DNA from 4 places in the Thalassotalea sp. Y01 genome. Region 2 is predicted to be linked to each of the others. Evidence: predicted binding sites of a transcription regulator. Region 2 holds the regulator's gene; each other region holds the start of a gene.
What was found. Region 2 encodes FNR, which switches genes on or off when oxygen is low (the NO sensors DNR and NnrR bind a similar motif). Its sites were predicted from a motif close to TTGATCTAGATCAA; they were not measured.
Positions count from the first base shown of each region.

Region 1: HII16_RS06135 (STAS/SEC14 domain-containing protein) is a predicted target of FNR. The motif match lies at 2,121-2,134, and genes of this name have one in related genera.
Region 3: HII16_RS16135 (OmpW family outer membrane protein) is a predicted target of FNR. The motif match lies at 2,274-2,287, and genes of this name have one in related genera.
Region 4: napE (periplasmic nitrate reductase, NapE protein) is a predicted target of FNR. The motif match lies at 1,681-1,694, and genes of this name have one in related genera.

Region 1 covers NZ_JABBXG010000003.1:284,192-288,409, reverse strand. Annotated here, with positions in the region: gene HII16_RS06145 (FdhF/YdeP family oxidoreductase) at 1-1,374, shown strand, start outside; gene HII16_RS06140 (DUF6868 family protein) at 1,402-1,644, opposite strand; gene HII16_RS06135 (STAS/SEC14 domain-containing protein) at 1,654-2,031, opposite strand; gene mtnN (5'-methylthioadenosine/S-adenosylhomocysteine nucleosidase) at 2,239-2,949, shown strand; gene HII16_RS06125 (rhodanese-like domain-containing protein) at 3,090-3,494, shown strand; gene HII16_RS06120 (trimeric intracellular cation channel family protein) at 3,523-4,143, shown strand.
Region 2 covers NZ_JABBXG010000002.1:267,287-271,504, forward strand. Annotated here, with positions in the region: gene HII16_RS04060 (heavy metal translocating P-type ATPase) at 1-987, shown strand, start outside; gene ccoS (cbb3-type cytochrome oxidase assembly protein CcoS) at 1,010-1,237, shown strand; gene HII16_RS04070 (sulfite exporter TauE/SafE family protein) at 1,237-1,899, shown strand; gene fnr (fumarate/nitrate reduction transcriptional regulator Fnr) at 1,953-2,669, shown strand; gene uspE (universal stress protein UspE) at 2,863-3,783, shown strand; gene HII16_RS04085 (NCS2 family permease) at 4,128-4,218, shown strand, end outside.
Region 3 covers NZ_JABBXG010000014.1:62,679-66,896, forward strand. Annotated here, with positions in the region: gene HII16_RS16115 (outer membrane beta-barrel protein) at 1-152, shown strand, start outside; gene HII16_RS16120 (hypothetical protein) at 136-321, shown strand; partial or broken gene HII16_RS16125 (sulfatase-like hydrolase/transferase) at 383-1,057, opposite strand; gene HII16_RS16130 (DUF3413 domain-containing protein) at 1,082-2,227, opposite strand; gene HII16_RS16135 (OmpW family outer membrane protein) at 2,354-3,058, shown strand; gene aroE (shikimate dehydrogenase) at 3,180-3,995, shown strand; gene HII16_RS16145 (hypothetical protein) at 3,995-4,216, shown strand.
Region 4 covers NZ_JABBXG010000001.1:429,046-433,263, reverse strand. Annotated here, with positions in the region: gene napA (nitrate reductase catalytic subunit NapA) at 1-669, opposite strand, end outside; gene HII16_RS01665 (chaperone NapD) at 679-930, opposite strand; gene napF (ferredoxin-type protein NapF) at 923-1,438, opposite strand; gene napE (periplasmic nitrate reductase, NapE protein) at 1,439-1,603, opposite strand; gene HII16_RS01650 (GNAT family N-acetyltransferase) at 1,825-4,086, shown strand; gene HII16_RS01645 (ABC transporter ATP-binding protein) at 4,086-4,218, shown strand, end outside.

The DNA.
Region 1 (4,218 bases), on a different contig from region 2:
TTTATTGAGCAACATAGCCAAGGGTTAGAATCTTATATCGAGCTGGTCGAACAAACCTCATGGTCAAAAATATCTGAGCAAAGTGGCTTGACCCAAAACGATTTAAGACAAGCAGCCAGTGTTTGGGCCAATAGTGATAAAGTGATCTGTTGTTGGGCCATGGGTTTAACGCAACACAAGCATTCGGTTGCCACGATACAAGAAATCACCAACCTGCAGCTGCTGGGTGGTCATATTGGCAAACCTGGCGCTGGCTTATGCCCGGTGCGAGGTCACAGCAATGTTCAGGGCAATCGTACCGTTGGCATCAACGAAAAACCGCCAGAGGCGTTCATTGATAGCTTGAGTAAGGTTTTGCAAACACCTTTACCTAAAACGCCTGGACACAATGTCTATCATGCGTTGAAGTCACTGTTGTCTAAAGACAGTAAAGTGTTGGTTTGTTTAGGCGGTAATATTGCCCAAGCAGCCCCAGATAGCGAGCGTACATATCAAGCGCTCGCCAACACCGAGCTTAATGTACAAATCGCCACTAAATTAAATCGCAGTCACTTATACATGGGTAAAGACGCACTTATTTTACCTTGCTTAGGGCGAACCGAAATCGACAGGCAAACAAGCGGTGACCAATACATCACCGTAGAAGATACTTTTTCAATGGTGCATGCCTCTATGGGTAATGTCGAACCGGTATCACGCCAGCTAAAATCAGAAGTAGCAATTATTGCCGGCATTGCCCAAGCAACGCTAGGCAATGATGTAATCGATTGGTCAAATCTCACTGCTGATTACGGCAATATTCGCGCCTTGATCAGCGACTGCTTACCTGAATTTAACGATTTTGAACAACGTCTTGATCATGTTGGTGGCTTCTATTTAGGTAATAGCGCCAGCGAACATCGCTGGTTAAACGTCGCCGGTAAAGCGTTATTTAACAGCAACCCGTTACCGGATGAGCTAGTGCCAATTAGCCAGATTGCATTAGAAGACAGTAAGCGAGAACGCCTACTGACGATGCAAACAATGCGCTCTCACGACCAGTACAACACCACAGTTTACGGCATGAATGATAGATACCGTGGTGTGGTTAATGGCCGAAAGGTGCTATTTATCAACGCTCAAGATGCGAAAAGACAGCAATTATCGGATGGTGATTTAGTGACCATCACCTCGGTTTGGCAAGACAACATTGAACGACAAGTAAGCGATTTTAAAATACACCTTTACGATATCCCTGAGGGGAATGTTGCCGGCTATTACCCTGAAACAAACCCATTAGTACCGATGGACAGTGTTGGCGACAAGTCATTTACACCGACCTCAAAAGCGGTTGCTGTGTATCTACAAAAACAAGTGAACGATCGTATTCTTTAAACGCACCGCATTACCGATAAGACATTGTTATACCATAATTTTTAGCGCGATATACGGTGCTAAATTAAAGACATATATGGCAAGCTTGTAATAGCCAAAGAATTTAAAATAGACGCATTGTAAGGTTTCATCATCGAGCGTAAACATGCGTCGGTGCAATGCTTTAATTGGTTCTGCAAATACTTGCATAATAAGCCACGCTAAAATTAAAAACGCCGCATTAATGACGGTACACCAACCAAAAAATTCAGCCCATTGTTGCATGTCCATATCACCCTCCTACCTTAGCCAGGCCAAGGCTTTATCTTCATCTTCAAAATACGCGACCTCACCACTTATAAACCAACCACCAATTTTGGCCACCATCTGTTGCCAGTCCTTGTTGCCAAGAATGGCGACTTTTTCAAATTCGCTGCCGTGTTTGAGGCCAAGTTTAAAATCATCCCATGCGGCGCGCAGCTCCCACCCTTGCATTTCAGTGGCATTGATAAGCATTTTTACTTTCGGCTGTTTCACCGCCGCCAAGGCATTATCGAGCATTGGTGTTATCACCTGATAATCGGCGTGGGTCAAAGTGCCTTGCGCTGTTAGCGTGACGAAAAACTGATCATCAATACGCTCAATACCTATGGCTAAGCCATGTCGCTTAATGGTCATATTTAACCTCCTGATTGTCGTTTAGCTACGGTCTATACCTTTAAGCCTAAATCACCAGCATCTACGATGCGAATATTTTGTATTAACTTTTGATTAACATCAACAAACACCGAGTCCGAACAAGCACTTGGTGAATAAAAGTTGTTTTAGTTTTTGCGCTAACTCACTATAATTGCCGCATCTTATGCAATGGCAGGAATAAAAACGATGAAAGCAGGTATTATCGGCGCAATGGAGCCGGAAGTTGCAATTTTAAAAAGTAAATTGGCAGACTTTGCCGAACACCAATATTTTGGCTACCGTTTTTTCACCGGTAACATCGATGGCAATGAGGTCGTATTGGTGCAATCTGGTATAGGTAAAGTTGCATCGAGTATTGCAACTGTGCTGATGATTGAGAAGTTTGCACCTGACTACATCGTCAATACTGGCTCTGCTGGTGGCTTTGATCAATCATTGCGTGTCGGTGACATCGTGATCAGCTCTGAAGTACGACATCATGATGCTGACGTTACCGCATTCGGCTACGAAGTCGGCCAGTTACCTGGCATGCCGGCAGCATTTACGCCGCACCCAAGCTTGGTTAGCGCTGCTCAACAAGGCATTGATACATTGCAAGGTATTCAAACCATGACAGGTCTTATCACCACTGGCGATACCTTCATGACCAAAGATGATGACATTGCCAAGGCCCGTGCAAACTTTCCAACCATGGCCGCTGTGGAAATGGAAGGTGCGGCGATTGCGCAAACCTGCCATCAATTAAGCGTACCATTTGTGGTTATTCGTTCAATGAGTGATATCGCCGGTAAAGAGTCGCCAGAGTCATTTGAAGCTTATTTAGAAACCGCTTCGGTAAACTCTTCAGAGCTGGTGATGAATATGCTGACCGCCTTAAAGGGTAAAAGCTTAAGCTAAGCCCCTCATAGCCTAGTGATGAAATCCCGGCTAAGTCCGGGATTTTTTATTGGCTTAAATAGCTAATAACACGCATAATTATCAACAAGTTAATCGATATAACGAGTCGCCTGTGTCGACTTGATTTTGAGGTGAAAGTGATGTTGAAAAAGTTAATGTATATAAGCTGTATGCTGGTCATGTTTAACGCTAATGCATACCATAAACAACAGCCTGTTAGTCCCCTTGCTGCAGACATTGAGCAACAGCAACTTATTGATTTGCAACAAAGTGATGAGCAATTTTTATTGCTGGACGTGCGCACTGCAGAAGAATTTCAAGAAGGTCATATTCCAGGTGCCGTGAACATCTCCCATACAGAACTGGCGGCAAACTTGCAAAAGCTCGAGTCATACAAGGATAAAAATATCGTTGTCTATTGCCGTTCAGGCAGACGCGCCGGCATCGCTATTGAAGAGCTTAAGCAACAAGGTTTTAAGCACCTGACTCACTTACAAGGTGATATGAATCTTTGGCATGAAAACAACAGGCAGGTAGAAAAGTAACATGGCAGAAAGTGTCGCCGCTAATCCTATCAGCACCTTTATCTATTTTGCCGATATTTTTGGCGTTATCGTGTTTGCATTGTCCGGCGCGTTAATGGCCGGCCGTTATCGTCTCGATCCATTTGGTGTTATGGTGCTTGCGGCAATAACAGCGGTTGGTGGCGGTACCATACGCGACATTATCCTTGGCGCTCCGGTATTTTGGACGGTGCAATCCGAGTATGTAGTGATTATCTTTTTCACCTCATTGTTAACCATTTTTCTCATTCGTGAACCTAAACATGTGCCAAAGCGTTTTATGCACATTTCTGATGCTTTTGGTTTGGCATTGTTCGCGGTATTAGGCACACAAAAAGCGCTAATGTATGAACAGTCCATGTTAACCGCAATCATTATGGGCACCATCACTGGCGTCGCCGGCGGTATGATACGTGACATTATTTGTAATCAAATACCGTTAATTTTACGTCAGGAAATTTATGCCACAGCGGCGATGTTAGGCAGTGTATTATTTGTTGGCTTAAGTACGCTAGGCTTTAGCGAATTAATTGCTGGTTCTATAGCGATGCTAGGCGCTCTGGTGCTACGCCTTGCTGGTATTTATTGGAAGGTATCTTTACCTGCATTCAAGTTTGACGACGAGATATAGACTGAAGACTTAGCAATAATAAGGGCAGTATTGCACTGCCCTATTAATCGCATGTAATTAGCCGCATCAATGTGC
Region 2 (4,218 bases):
CCAACGGCCTTAACCTGTGGCACCATCCGACTCAACCGAGACGGCATAATGATCAAGTCAGGTCACGTATTAGAAGCAATGCCGAAAGTCGATAGCATAGCGTTTGATAAGACAGGAACCTTGACCAATGGTGAATTCACCTTAGTCGATTGCAAACTGTTGAACGGCAATCTTGATAGCAAACTTGATAAGAATACGATTCTGGCCACCATAGCCGCAATGGAAAGTCATTCTGAGCACCCTATAGCCAAAGCTTTCGCAGCCTATCGTGATTTTAACATCAATGTCGAACATGTCGATATTGTCCCAGGTTGTGGCATTAAAGCCGTACGAAAAAAACAACAGTTGGCCATCGGTAAAGTTAACTGGATTGCCAGCTTTGCTAATGTCGATGAGCAATATAAAGATGCTCAATGCATACTCACCATAAACCAACAAGTGGTGGCGGTACTCTACCTTGATGACGTGATGCGTGACGACACGGTTAACGTCATTAATGCATTACAACAACAGCACACCGAAACTCTGTTGATCAGTGGCGATAACCAGGCTGGCGTGGATAAATTTAATCAAGCATTACAACTCGATGAGCATCACCATACCTGCTCTGCGCAAGATAAATTAACAATCCTTGCAGGTAAACAAGCGCAAGGTAAAACCGTGGCTATGGTTGGTGATGGCGTTAATGACTCGCCGGTATTTGCACAAGCGCATGTTGCTATTGCCATGGGGAGTGGTACCGAAATAGCAAAAAGCGGTGCCGACGTAATTTTGCTCAATAATAAACTGAGCAGTGTTCTCGACTTAATGACCATATCCAGTAAAACGGGTCGTATCATAAAACAGAACTTTGCCTGGGCATTTGCCTATAATGCCATTGTCTTGCCATTGGCGGTTTGTGGTTTTATTACCCCATATATGGCAGTATTAGGTATGTCAGCAAGCTCGATTATTGTCGTTACCAACTCTTTGAGATTGCTAAAATAAATTAACTTTAGGTTATTGATACATGAGCGTCATTTACATCCTAATCCCTATCGCCATCTTATTTACCGCCATTGCCATTTATCTATTCTTTTGGGCGGTAAAAGCTGAACAGTTTGATGATCTGGAAAAGCAAGGTATGAGTATTTTGTTTGACGAAGAGAAAAAACAAACGCCAGGCCAAAAGCCAAGCCAAAAAATGCCAGACGCCGAGTCTCACGCCGACGACAAACCAAACTCAAGCGATAATTAATGACTTTAGATTTTCTCTCTGCCCTATTGATTGGTATTGCCGGTGCGGGGCACTGTATCGCCATGTGTGGTGGTATCTCGTCTATGCTAACCACCACAGGTGATAGCTCAAATCAACTGAGTAAAGCGTTAAGCTATAACCTAGGCCGTATAGCATCTTATACCTTTTTTGGCGCTGTCGCCGGTTTTACGGGCTCCCTAGCGATAAAGTCGATAGGTATCCAAGTTTTATGGTTAAAAGCCATCGCCGCCATTTTCATTATTCTACTTGGTTTGTATATCGCAAGAATGTGGTTTGTATTGACGCATATCGAAACTGCAGGTAAATACCTGTGGCGCTATATTCAACCATTTGCCAAACACTTACTGCCGATAAAGAATGCTAAACAAGCGCTATTACTCGGTGTTATTTGGGGCTGGCTGCCCTGTGGCCTAGTCTATTCTACACTCACATGGGCATTAGCTGCCGGCAGTGCCAGTCAAGGGGCGATGATCATGTTGGCGTTTGGTATCGGTACCTTGCCAGCGTTATTAGTGTTATCAACCAGTGTTCAATCGGTTACCAACCTTATAAGTTCGTTACTTTTTAAGAAAATCAGTGGCATTTTGTTAATCGCCTATGGTGTTTATTCATTGTTTATTGCTCTAAATCAAATATTTTAGTAACCTTACGTTTACTAATGTTATTGACGCATTAACTGGATAAATATCAATTTATGGCAATCTCTATAGCACAAAACATCAAGTGCCAAAACTGCAGTATCAGCGAACTTTGCTTACCGTTTAGCTTGAATGAAAACGAACTAAATTTATTAGACGATATCATTCAACGTAAAAAACCGATTCAAAAGAATACGCAAATTTTTAAAGCTGGCGAACAACTGCAAACCTTGTACGCAATTCGTTCTGGTACCTTTAAAACCTTTATTATTTCCGAACAAGGTGAAGAGCAAATCACCGGCTTTCACTTGGCAGGCGATTTAATGGGCTTTGATGCATTAGCGTCAAGACATCACCCAAGCTTTGCTAAGGCATTAGAAACATCCATGGTGTGTGAAATCCCATTTGAGGTTCTCGATACCTTATCGAATAAGATCCCACGCTTAAAGTCGCAAATGTTAAATCTAATGAGCGATGAAATTCAGTGTAATAATGAGATGTTACTGCTACTAAACCGTAAAAACGCGGAAGAGAAGCTCGCCACATTTTTAGCGAACTACGGTCGTCGCTTAGGCAGTCGTCACTTGTCACCGACGCAATTTAACTTGCCTATGACCCGCAGCGAAATTGGAAACTACATTGGCCTTACCATAGAAACCATTTCTCGGTTGATGACCCGATTCCAAAAAGATGGCTTAATCAAAGTTGAAAATAAGTTGATCTCCATCCTCGACAAAGACGCCCTATTCAAATTGGCTGGCTTAAATAAATAACCCGTTTTTATACCTGTAAGGTGTTGTATTGGTTGATTTAAATCAACACCTTACAGGAAACTTCATTAACAAATTTGTAACATCCTCATTGACCAGTTAAGCTTATCTATAGCGTACTGATCTTTGCCGTCTATGCTGGCTTTATAGCCCAGCAAGGCGTGCTACGAACCACGTTAAGGTTACGAGGCATGTTATGGAAAAATATCAAAATATACTTGCAGTTGTCGATCCCACCACAGAAGAGCAAAAGGCGTTAGCAAGAGCCTGTACTCTAGCCAAGGAAACTGGCGCCCGTATTACCGCGTTATTGGTTATTTATGATTTCTCTTACGAGATGACCACCATGCTGTCTGGAGACGAGCGAGAAGCCATGCGTGAAACCGTGGTAAATGATCGCAGCGTTTGGCTAAAAGAGATCACCGAACAGTATGAAAGCGATATGGACATTAAAGTGATTTGGCATAATCGCCCGTTTGAAGCCGTTTTATCGCAGGTACGAGACCAACAATTCGATGTGGTATTAAAAAGTACCCATGAACACCCTACATTGCAATCGGTTATTTTTACCCCAACAGACTGGCACTTAATTCGAAAATGTTGGGTGCCTCTGTTATTGGTCAAAGATCATCAATGGCCAGAAGGCGGACATATACTTGCCGCCGTCAATGCTGGCAGTGAAGAAGAAGAGCATCAATCACTGAACCGTAAAATCACCGAAGAAGCACAAAATCTTGGCCGCTTGGTCAAAGCTGATGTTCATTTGGTAAACTCTTACCCAGGCACTCCGATTAATATTGCCATTGAAATTCCAGAGTTTGATGCTAATGAATACAATCAAACCATGAAAAACCACCACGCTGATGTAGTGCAGCAACACGCCGACAAATTTAATATCAGCGCTGAGTATTTGCATGTCGAAGAAGGTTTACCTGAAGATGTGATCGAGAAAGTTGCCAACCAAATCGATGCCGAATTGGTGATTTTAGGTACCGTCGGCCGCACGGGGTTATCCGCTGTGCTTATAGGTAATACCGCAGAGCATGTTATCGATCGACTCAATTGTGATTTAATGGCGATAAAACCAGACGGTTATCAATCTCCGTTCCTCGAATAACCATCTTTAACCATTGTTGAGTTAATAGATTGTAGAGCTATTGAATCAGCCAGCACAGCCCGAGCAAGCGCTTGGGCTTTTTTATTGCGTTTTTAAAGGCGGTTTCATTACCGATTGCATTGCCGGATAGATCCTAGTTGCATAGCAAGATCTATCGTTTGTTTTTATATTTCGTCAGAATAGGCGTCAATCTGCAAAAACGAACAAAATAGCTTACAATTTGTAACAAAATTACGTAAAATACCGCGATTTTTAAAACTGGTCAGTCCTTATGTAACAGCGATGTTAACAGCAGTATGACTGGCTACGCAAAAACAATGCATACATCTTCAGGAAACAAACTAATGTTTGAAAAACTATTCAAACTTGCTGAACATGGTACAAATGTAAAGCAAGAGATATTGGCGGGTTTTACTACCTTTCTAACCATGGGTT
Region 3 (4,218 bases), on a different contig from region 2:
GTCTGATTGATGTGAAATATGAGAAATCCAGCTTCTCTGATTCTGCTGATGGCATGCAAGCATCCATTGGCCTGCGTAGTCTGTTTAGCAAATACATTGAAGTGCGATTTTATTATACCTACCGGGACCTAGCATTTGATTGGTATTTCTAATACAGCATCAAATCAATGGACTCATATTTCTCCCAATGTTCACGTCGATAAAGATGTCACCGGCATTCAAGGCTTTTTTCACCTGAAAAATAATTTAAGTATTGGTGCATCATTGGAAGAAAATGATGATGGCGATCGCTTTGCATTGAGCGTGCGTTATAATTTTTAACACTGCACCCGTTTAGCCAACCAAAAGCCGGTTAAAAAACCGGCTTTTGCGTTCAGTGCCTTTATTTCTTTTTGGCGTTAAAGCGTCTTAATTCTTCCATCGCATCGAGTACCACTTGCATGTTAATTTTGCCTTTGGGTATTTCTTGATAGGTTGTTGCATCAAAGATGGTGAAGTTGCCGTAACGATCCATTTCATTAATACGACCATTTTCTTTAATGGCATAATTACCGTCACGGCCAAGTAACAACCATGGCTGTTCGGTTTTGCTGAATAATGATTGACCAGAGCTATAGTCTTTACTGTCGTTAGTGCAACCTAACGCGTCGGTAAGTAAGGTCGGTGCGATATCGTAATGACTGGTTACGCCGTCATACATCTCTTGCTGGCGTTGAGGCCAGTGAATCAGCAGCGGTACCCGAGTTTGATAGTCGGAATAGTTACTGTTGTGACCCCAGTAACCTTTTTTACTCTCGTTAAATTCTTTACCGTGATCACCGGTGATAATAACGATAGTGTTGTCTAGCTGCTCTTCAATTTGTGCCAATACTTTACCTAATTCTATATCGATAAAGTGAATGGCATTCTTATATAGGTTTAAAAACGGTTTGGCATCATAGTCATCGTTCAATGCCATATAATTGATATCATCCAGCGATGGCTGATATTTACGAGGGAAATCTTTAGGAATCGAAAAGCCATGTGCTGCATCGTAAAGCATATAGCTAAAATAAGGCTTGTTGCTGTCACGTTTACTGTGCTAATCAATAAAGTCTTCAGTGATATCTATGTCGCGTTGATAAGGCTTGTCGCCGGTAGAATGGGTACGCAGATTATCAACATTGGCGAATAAGGTTTGATCAAATTCCGGACTGGTAAGTTTAGCGCTGGCAAAGATACCGAATTCATAATCTTGTTTTTTCAGCTCTTGCATCAACACCGGTGGCTTTTGCAGATCTAATACCGGTTGCCAATAGTGTCCAGGAATACCATAAAACAATGAAAACATGCCATGCCGGGTATTATTAGAGCCACTATGGTGGGCGCTAAACACTTTGCTTTGTTCACCTAACGCGAACATATTCGGTGTCATGTCGGCATCCATCATATCTGCTCGCCAAGAATCGAGTACGATTAATAAAATATTCGGCGTGTTCTCTGGCGTTTGGCACTGCATTGGTTGTAGTGGGTAGTTGATTGATGATTTAACTTTCTTTTGTTTTAACAGCGCCTGTTGCTTTTGCGCTTCAATGTTCATCACCCCAAATTTGGCCATAAAGCTTTTTGCGGTTAATGGATAAGACAATGGCAGGTAGCGTGCTTGCGAGGTAATTTCTTTCTTAAACATGGCATCGGCCCAGGTGTGTATACCATGACCTACCAACATAAACAGCGCCCAATACTTTACATAAGGCGTTAGTGCTAATGGCTTGTCGTTAAACTTACGCCATAATGCCTCTGATAATCCCCATTGTGCGGCAAAAAAGGCGACAATAATAAGCACTATCATGGTCCATAGTTGCCAACTAAAGCTAAAGATTTCTGTGCCACCCTCCACTAGAAGTTCAAAGACTATGGCATTGAAATGGAAGCGATATTGCTGATAAACAAAGGTATCGGCGAGTAGCAAGGATAAACCCAGCGATACGGTAATAATGGCGAGGGTGCGAATGATTATTGCTGAGCCGATTAACTTGTTTAGTAGATGCAAACAAGCCGTAAGTAGTAGCGTAAGAAAGCCTAATTGGGCGACACCGTAGCTTAATAAAAACAACCAAGACAACAGGTCCTGCGGCCAGGGATTCGGACTCAGGTATCGTAATGAAATTAACAATACCAATACAAAATTACATAAAAGGTAACGGTTCAACCAGCTAGCAACCGCATTTTTGTCTGCTAAACTCATAAAATTCCATCTAAAGTTAAACTTTTTGTTAATGATCTAACAAAATTTGTTTTAAATCAAAAAATAAAAGATTAGACATAGTTACACTTTGCGACAGTTTTTTACAGTATATAAAAGGCAAAGGCCATGAAAAAGAAAGTAATTAGTTTAGCTCTTGCGTCATTATTTTTAAGCTCAGTAGCGACAGCAGCGTCATATCAGGCAGGTGATTTTGTTATTCGTGGTGGTGCCACTATGGTGGACCCGGATAGTGGTAAAGCCGGTGTTAATGTACCAGCACTTGGTGGTGACACGCCTCTATCCGTGTCTGTGGATGACAATACACAGCTGGGTTTAAACTTTGTATATTTCTTCTCAAGCAATTGGGCGGTTGAAGTGCTAGCCGCAACACCATTTAAGCATGACGTAAATATTCACGATCCAGAAGGTATTTCTGAAGGATTGTTTGGCGTTAATGTTGATGGCACTACACTGGGCGAAGTGTCTCACTTGCCACCGACCGTGAGCGCTATTTACTATTTTGATACGGGTTCTAATTTTATGCCGTACATTGGTGCCGGCTTAAACTATACCGTTTTCTTTGATGAAGAGTTTAAATCTGCGCCAAAATCTCTAGGCTTTAATGACTTAGAACTTGATGCTTCTTTTGGTTGGGCAGTGCAAGTTGGTGCCGATTATCAGCTAAGCGACAAGTGGCACGTTAATGCTTCTGTACGTTATATCGATATCAACACTGACGCAGATTTTAAAATCGGTGATGACATTAAAGGTTCTGCCGAAGTAGATGTAGATCCTATGGTTTACTCACTAATGTTGGGTTACAAGTTCTAATCAAAGGTTAGACAGACAGCACGTATATATAACAAGCGGTTATAGGTTTTACCTATAGCCGCTTTATTTTGTCTGTTGAATTTATTACTCTTGAAGCATCTAAAGTTAATCTGTGGCCGTTATGGACAAATACTTAGTTTTCGGCAATCCTATCGAGCAATCGAAATCACCCATCATTCATCAACAATTTGCGTTAACCTGTGACCAGCGCATTGACTATCAAAAGCAGCTTAGTGAACCCGAGATGTTTGTCGCTGACGTGAACAGCTTTATTGCTAATGGCGGCAAAGGTGCCAATGTGACGGCACCATTTAAAGAGCAAGCGATGCAAATGTGTGATCAGTTATCTGTTGATGCACAAGCGGCTGGCGCAGTAAATACTTTATCATTTACCGATGGCGGCATCTTGGGTGACAACACCGATGGTCGAGGCTTGGTCGATGACTTGCTTGCTCACAATGTCACCCTAAGCGGCGCACGCATATTACTTATGGGGGCAGGTGGCGCAAGTCGTGGGGTCATTTCACCTCTATTAGCACAAAACCCAGATAGCCTGACTATTGTTAATCGTACCTTAAGCAAGGCTCAACTGCTTGTCGATCATTTCCAACATGACAAACTGACAGCTATTGATTATTCGCAAACCCAATCTAAGCGCTTTGATGTCATCATTAACGCAACGTCTGCAAGCTTGTCAGCAACATTACCTGACTTAGCAAGTAGCGCGGTTGTCGATACGGTATGTTATGACATGGTCTATGGTGCAGAGCCAACCGCTTTTCTAAAATGGTGCCAACAACAAGGGGCTAGGCAGATCATTGATGGTTTGGGTATGTTGGTTGGCCAAGCCGCGCAAAGCTTTGCTATATGGCATGGTGTAAAACCTGATGTCGCACCTGTTTTGGCTTTATTGCGTCAGCAGTTTAAGGAAGGGTAATGAACCAAGCCATATTGTTTAATGATGATTTTCAATATATTGATGCTCAAAATTGTTGGTGTTTTACCGGTATGCTCAGTGGTGCTCGCATTACTATATATATACAAGCTCCTAAACGTGACATCACCGATGCATTGAAATTTGAGCTAGAAGAGCTGATTGAAGACTATCTTGAAGATGAAGAACCGGATGAAGACAATATCATCCGGCTGACAATATAAAT
Region 4 (4,218 bases), on a different contig from region 2:
AGGGTGCATTTCCGCCATATTTGAGCCCCACAGAACGAAGGCATCGGCGTTTTCAATATCATCATAACAACCCATCGGCTCATCAATACCAAAGGTACGCATAAAGCCAACAACCGCAGATGCCATACAGTGACGGGCATTCGGGTCAATGTTGTTGGAGCGGAAACCTGCCTTATACAATTTTGCAGCGGCGTAACCTTCCATAATTGTCCATTGCCCAGAGCCGAACATACCGACACCGTTCTCGCCATTTTTCTTCAGCGCTGCTTTGGCTTTTTCCGCCATAATATCGAAGGCTTGATCCCATTCGATAGGGGTAAAATCACCATTTTTGTCGTACTTGCCATTTTTCATTCTCAGCAAAGGCTGAGTCAAACGGTCTTTGCCGTACATGATTTTAGACAGGAAGTAACCTTTTACACAGTTAAGGCCTTTATTCACCGGTGATTTAATATCACCATGAGTGGCAACGACCTTACCATCCATAGTGGCGACGTTGACACTACAACCCGTGCCACAGAAACGACAAGGCGCTTTGTCCCACTTTAACTTGGTTAAGTCTGAACTGGTGATTAAATTAGAGGCACTGGCTGGAACCGCGATACCGGCCGTAGCAGCAGCAACGGCTACCGCATTTGCTTTAATAAATTCACGACGATTGAGTTTCATGGTCGCTCCCTATTCTTCAATATACTGATGGTAAACCGGCGATAGGGTAAGCATACCCGGTGCCAGTTTGAGTTGATCGGCGCGTTGCCCTATCACACCTTGATTATCGGCCTCAAGGGTAAAAACCACTTTGCCTTGTTCATTACTTGCATGAATTTCGGCGCCGGGTGTGTCGGCAATGGATTGCATTGCTGCGTCTTTTTGCGAGACGTCAATTTGACTGATAAAGCTCGCAATATGGTATTCTTGTGTCTCACTCATCACTTACCTCCGAGACCGCGATTAACTCCAGCGATTGGCTGGGGCATGCATTTACACACGCACCACAACTGGTGCACTGAGATTGATTGATGCTGGGTGTCGGTATCGAGCTTTTATAGTGAAACTCTATCGCTCTGGTGTCGCAGACATCCTTACAGCTTTGACAATAGATCTGGTTACTGGCCAGACAGTTGTCTTTTATATTGAGGTGAGCAGACCAAGCCTGCTCATCGGTATTTTTGAATAATGGTTGCTCACAGACGTCAACACACTTTTCACAAAAGGTGCACTCACCTAAATTGAAATCTACCGATACGAACCCATCGTCACTTTTCACAAGAATGTTTTCAGGGCACGCAGAAAGACAGTCGCCGCACTGAGTGCAACCATCGAGAAAGACTTTTTCATTAATAACCCAGGGAAGCCTGAGTTTGGGTTGTTTAATCCATTGCCGGCCACGCAAAAAATTGCGCCGCGAAACATCGGCAACGCGACTTGGTTGTGTCATCTAGCTTACCCCTGGAGGACCAAAAATTATTTGGCTTATCCAAATCGCAAAACCCAAGCCACCTACGATGGCGACAGATAAAATCGGTGCTAGAAAAACCGCCAAAAAGATAAAGGTATTACGCTCATCTTTCTTCTGATTTTCAATATCGATATGTTCAGTCATAGCGCTGCTCAGTTGTTTAAATTGTTAAGCAATTGTAAACGGTTATCTGGTTGAAATGTAAACAAGTTGCTTAAAACTTGATCTTGATCATCTAATTAGTTTAGTTCACCGAAAAAAGTTAGCCACTTATAGACCAATAAAATATGAAAAATTCTAAATGCTCTGTGGGTTTGCTAGAATGCAAAATATTCTTTATTTGATAATGGCTTAGGATTATCACTGTGCAACGATATATCGCCGAAAAAATAATAAATCTAAAAACCAGCGAACAGCGTGGTGTGTTGATTTGTGTCGGTGAGCAGGTTTGGTTGCGACAAACGTTGGCGATTGTTGATGACTTAGTCAACTCCGAACAGGTTTTACGTTTTAATTTAACCGCGCCTGAAAATGACAGCCAAACCACTAAGCAAAACAACAAACAAAATCAAAAACAAAATAACAATGTGGACAGTAAAAGCTATCGCCACCAACTGGGTCGTGAATATGGCTATTTATGGTTTAACGGTGGCGGCATAAGCGCTTGCCAAGATATGTCCAATACAGAATCGTCATTAACCGCATCGTTTCATGTGGATGCGTTTGCTGCGTTAACAGGAACCTTAGTTAAAGGCGCATTGAGCGTTGTCTTTTTGTCTGCTGAACAAGTTAGTAATAGCCTGTTTTTAAAGAGAATGCTGGCTATTTCGGCAAGGTTCTCTGAGATCGACGTGATAGAACAGCATCAAGCCCTAGATATCGATAAGCTGCGGACTAATTGTCATACAACACTAGCGTCTAATACCTCTAAAGCAGCGCCGGTTAAGTTGCCCTTTAGTTGTAAAACCGAAGAGCAAGTCGACGCCGTCAATACCATTGAGCAGGTACTGCTTGGACATCGAGATAGACCGTTAGTGATCAGCGCCGATCGAGGTCGCGGTAAATCCACCGCATTAGCCATCGCGGCTGCCAAGATATTAACCAAGGGCGATAAACACATTGTTGTAACCGCACCTCATCCAGACAGTTTGCAAATATTTTATCAACAGCTTAAGCAGCATTTACCTGATGCTAGACAAAAGCAACACGGTATTGAATATGGTGATAGCCGCATTGAATTTATTCCTGTCGATGTGTTGCTTAGGCAAAAAGTGTCCGCCGCAATGGTGTTAGTGGATGAGGCTGCAGGGATCCCAGTGCCTCTACTTGTGCAGCTACTGGCGGATTATCATCGTATCGTGTTTGCTTCAACCATACATGGTTATGAAGGCGCAGGTAGGGGGTTTAGTCAAAAATTTATGGCGCTATTGCGACAGCAAAAACCGCAACATCGTCATTTGCATATGCAGCAACCGATTCGTTGGCGTGACGACGACATGTTGGAAAGGTTCAGCTTTGATAGCTTTCTATTGGCGGCGACATTGCCAGAGGTAGCAGACGATTTTACTGAATTAACTTACCACCATTATCAAGCCAAACAGTTGTATCAAGATGATGAGCTGTTGAGTCAGATATTCTCTTTGTTGGTGTGCGCACACTATCAAACCAAACCCAGCGATTTAAAACTTTTGCTCGATGATGAACACGTTCATTTATTGGTGGTAAAAGCCGATAACTTGGTGTGCGGTGTCAGTTTGATGTTGGCTGAAGGCGAGCTTGATGATGCGCTAATTAGGCAAATCAAACTAGGCAAGCGTCGACCGAAGGGGCATTTATTACCGCAATCTTTGTTGGCGCATGGTGGTTTCGAACAAGCATTCGAATACCGTTATTTACGTATTGTTCGCATTGCGGTACTGCCGTGTTGGCAAAATCGAGGTATTGGCGCGAATCTGCTGGGCAAATGCCTTGATTACAGCCGGAACCAAAGCTTTGATTTTTTATGTTCAAGTTTTGGCGTTAATGCGCCATTGCTGAAGTTTTGGCAAAACGCTGGTTTTTCCATGGCTCGCTTGGGCTTTAGCCGAGACAAAGCCAGTGGTGAACATTCTGCCATGGTTCTGCAGGCATTGAATAAGCGTAGCGAGGAATTTGCTGCACAAATTAGTAGCGAGTTTTATATAAACTTTCACTATTATTTGGCAGAAGAGTTTAGCGCTTTAGCAAGCGAGCTGACATCGCAAATTTTGGTCAACAAGCGACCCCATTCCTCTGTTGATATATCGCCGAGTCGTGATAATCAAATCGTCGCTAAATTTGTCGTTGGTGCTATGGTTTATTCTAGTTGCGCCGCCAGTTTGTCGCGTTGGTTAAAGACCAATTTTGCTGATATCCATAGCGATAAAATCACTGTAATTAGTGACCAAGACAAAGCATTGTTGATGGGTAAACTCTGGCAACGGCGCAGTTTCTCAGATATTGCCGAACAGATAGGACTGACTGGTAAAAAAGCCGCATACAAAAAGCTGCAACAGGTGATACGTAGCTTGTACTTACACGTTGATTCTCTCGATGAGTCAGCGCCAGACGAGATGATAGCGAGAAAACGACATGAAGATGAGTTGTAATGGCGAAACATAACATACTGACGGTAAATAATCTGATTAAACACTACGGTCAGGTTAAAGCGGTCGATGGTATTAATTTTAACGTTGAACAAGGCATGTGCTTTGGTTTACTTGGCCCAAATGGCGCGGGAA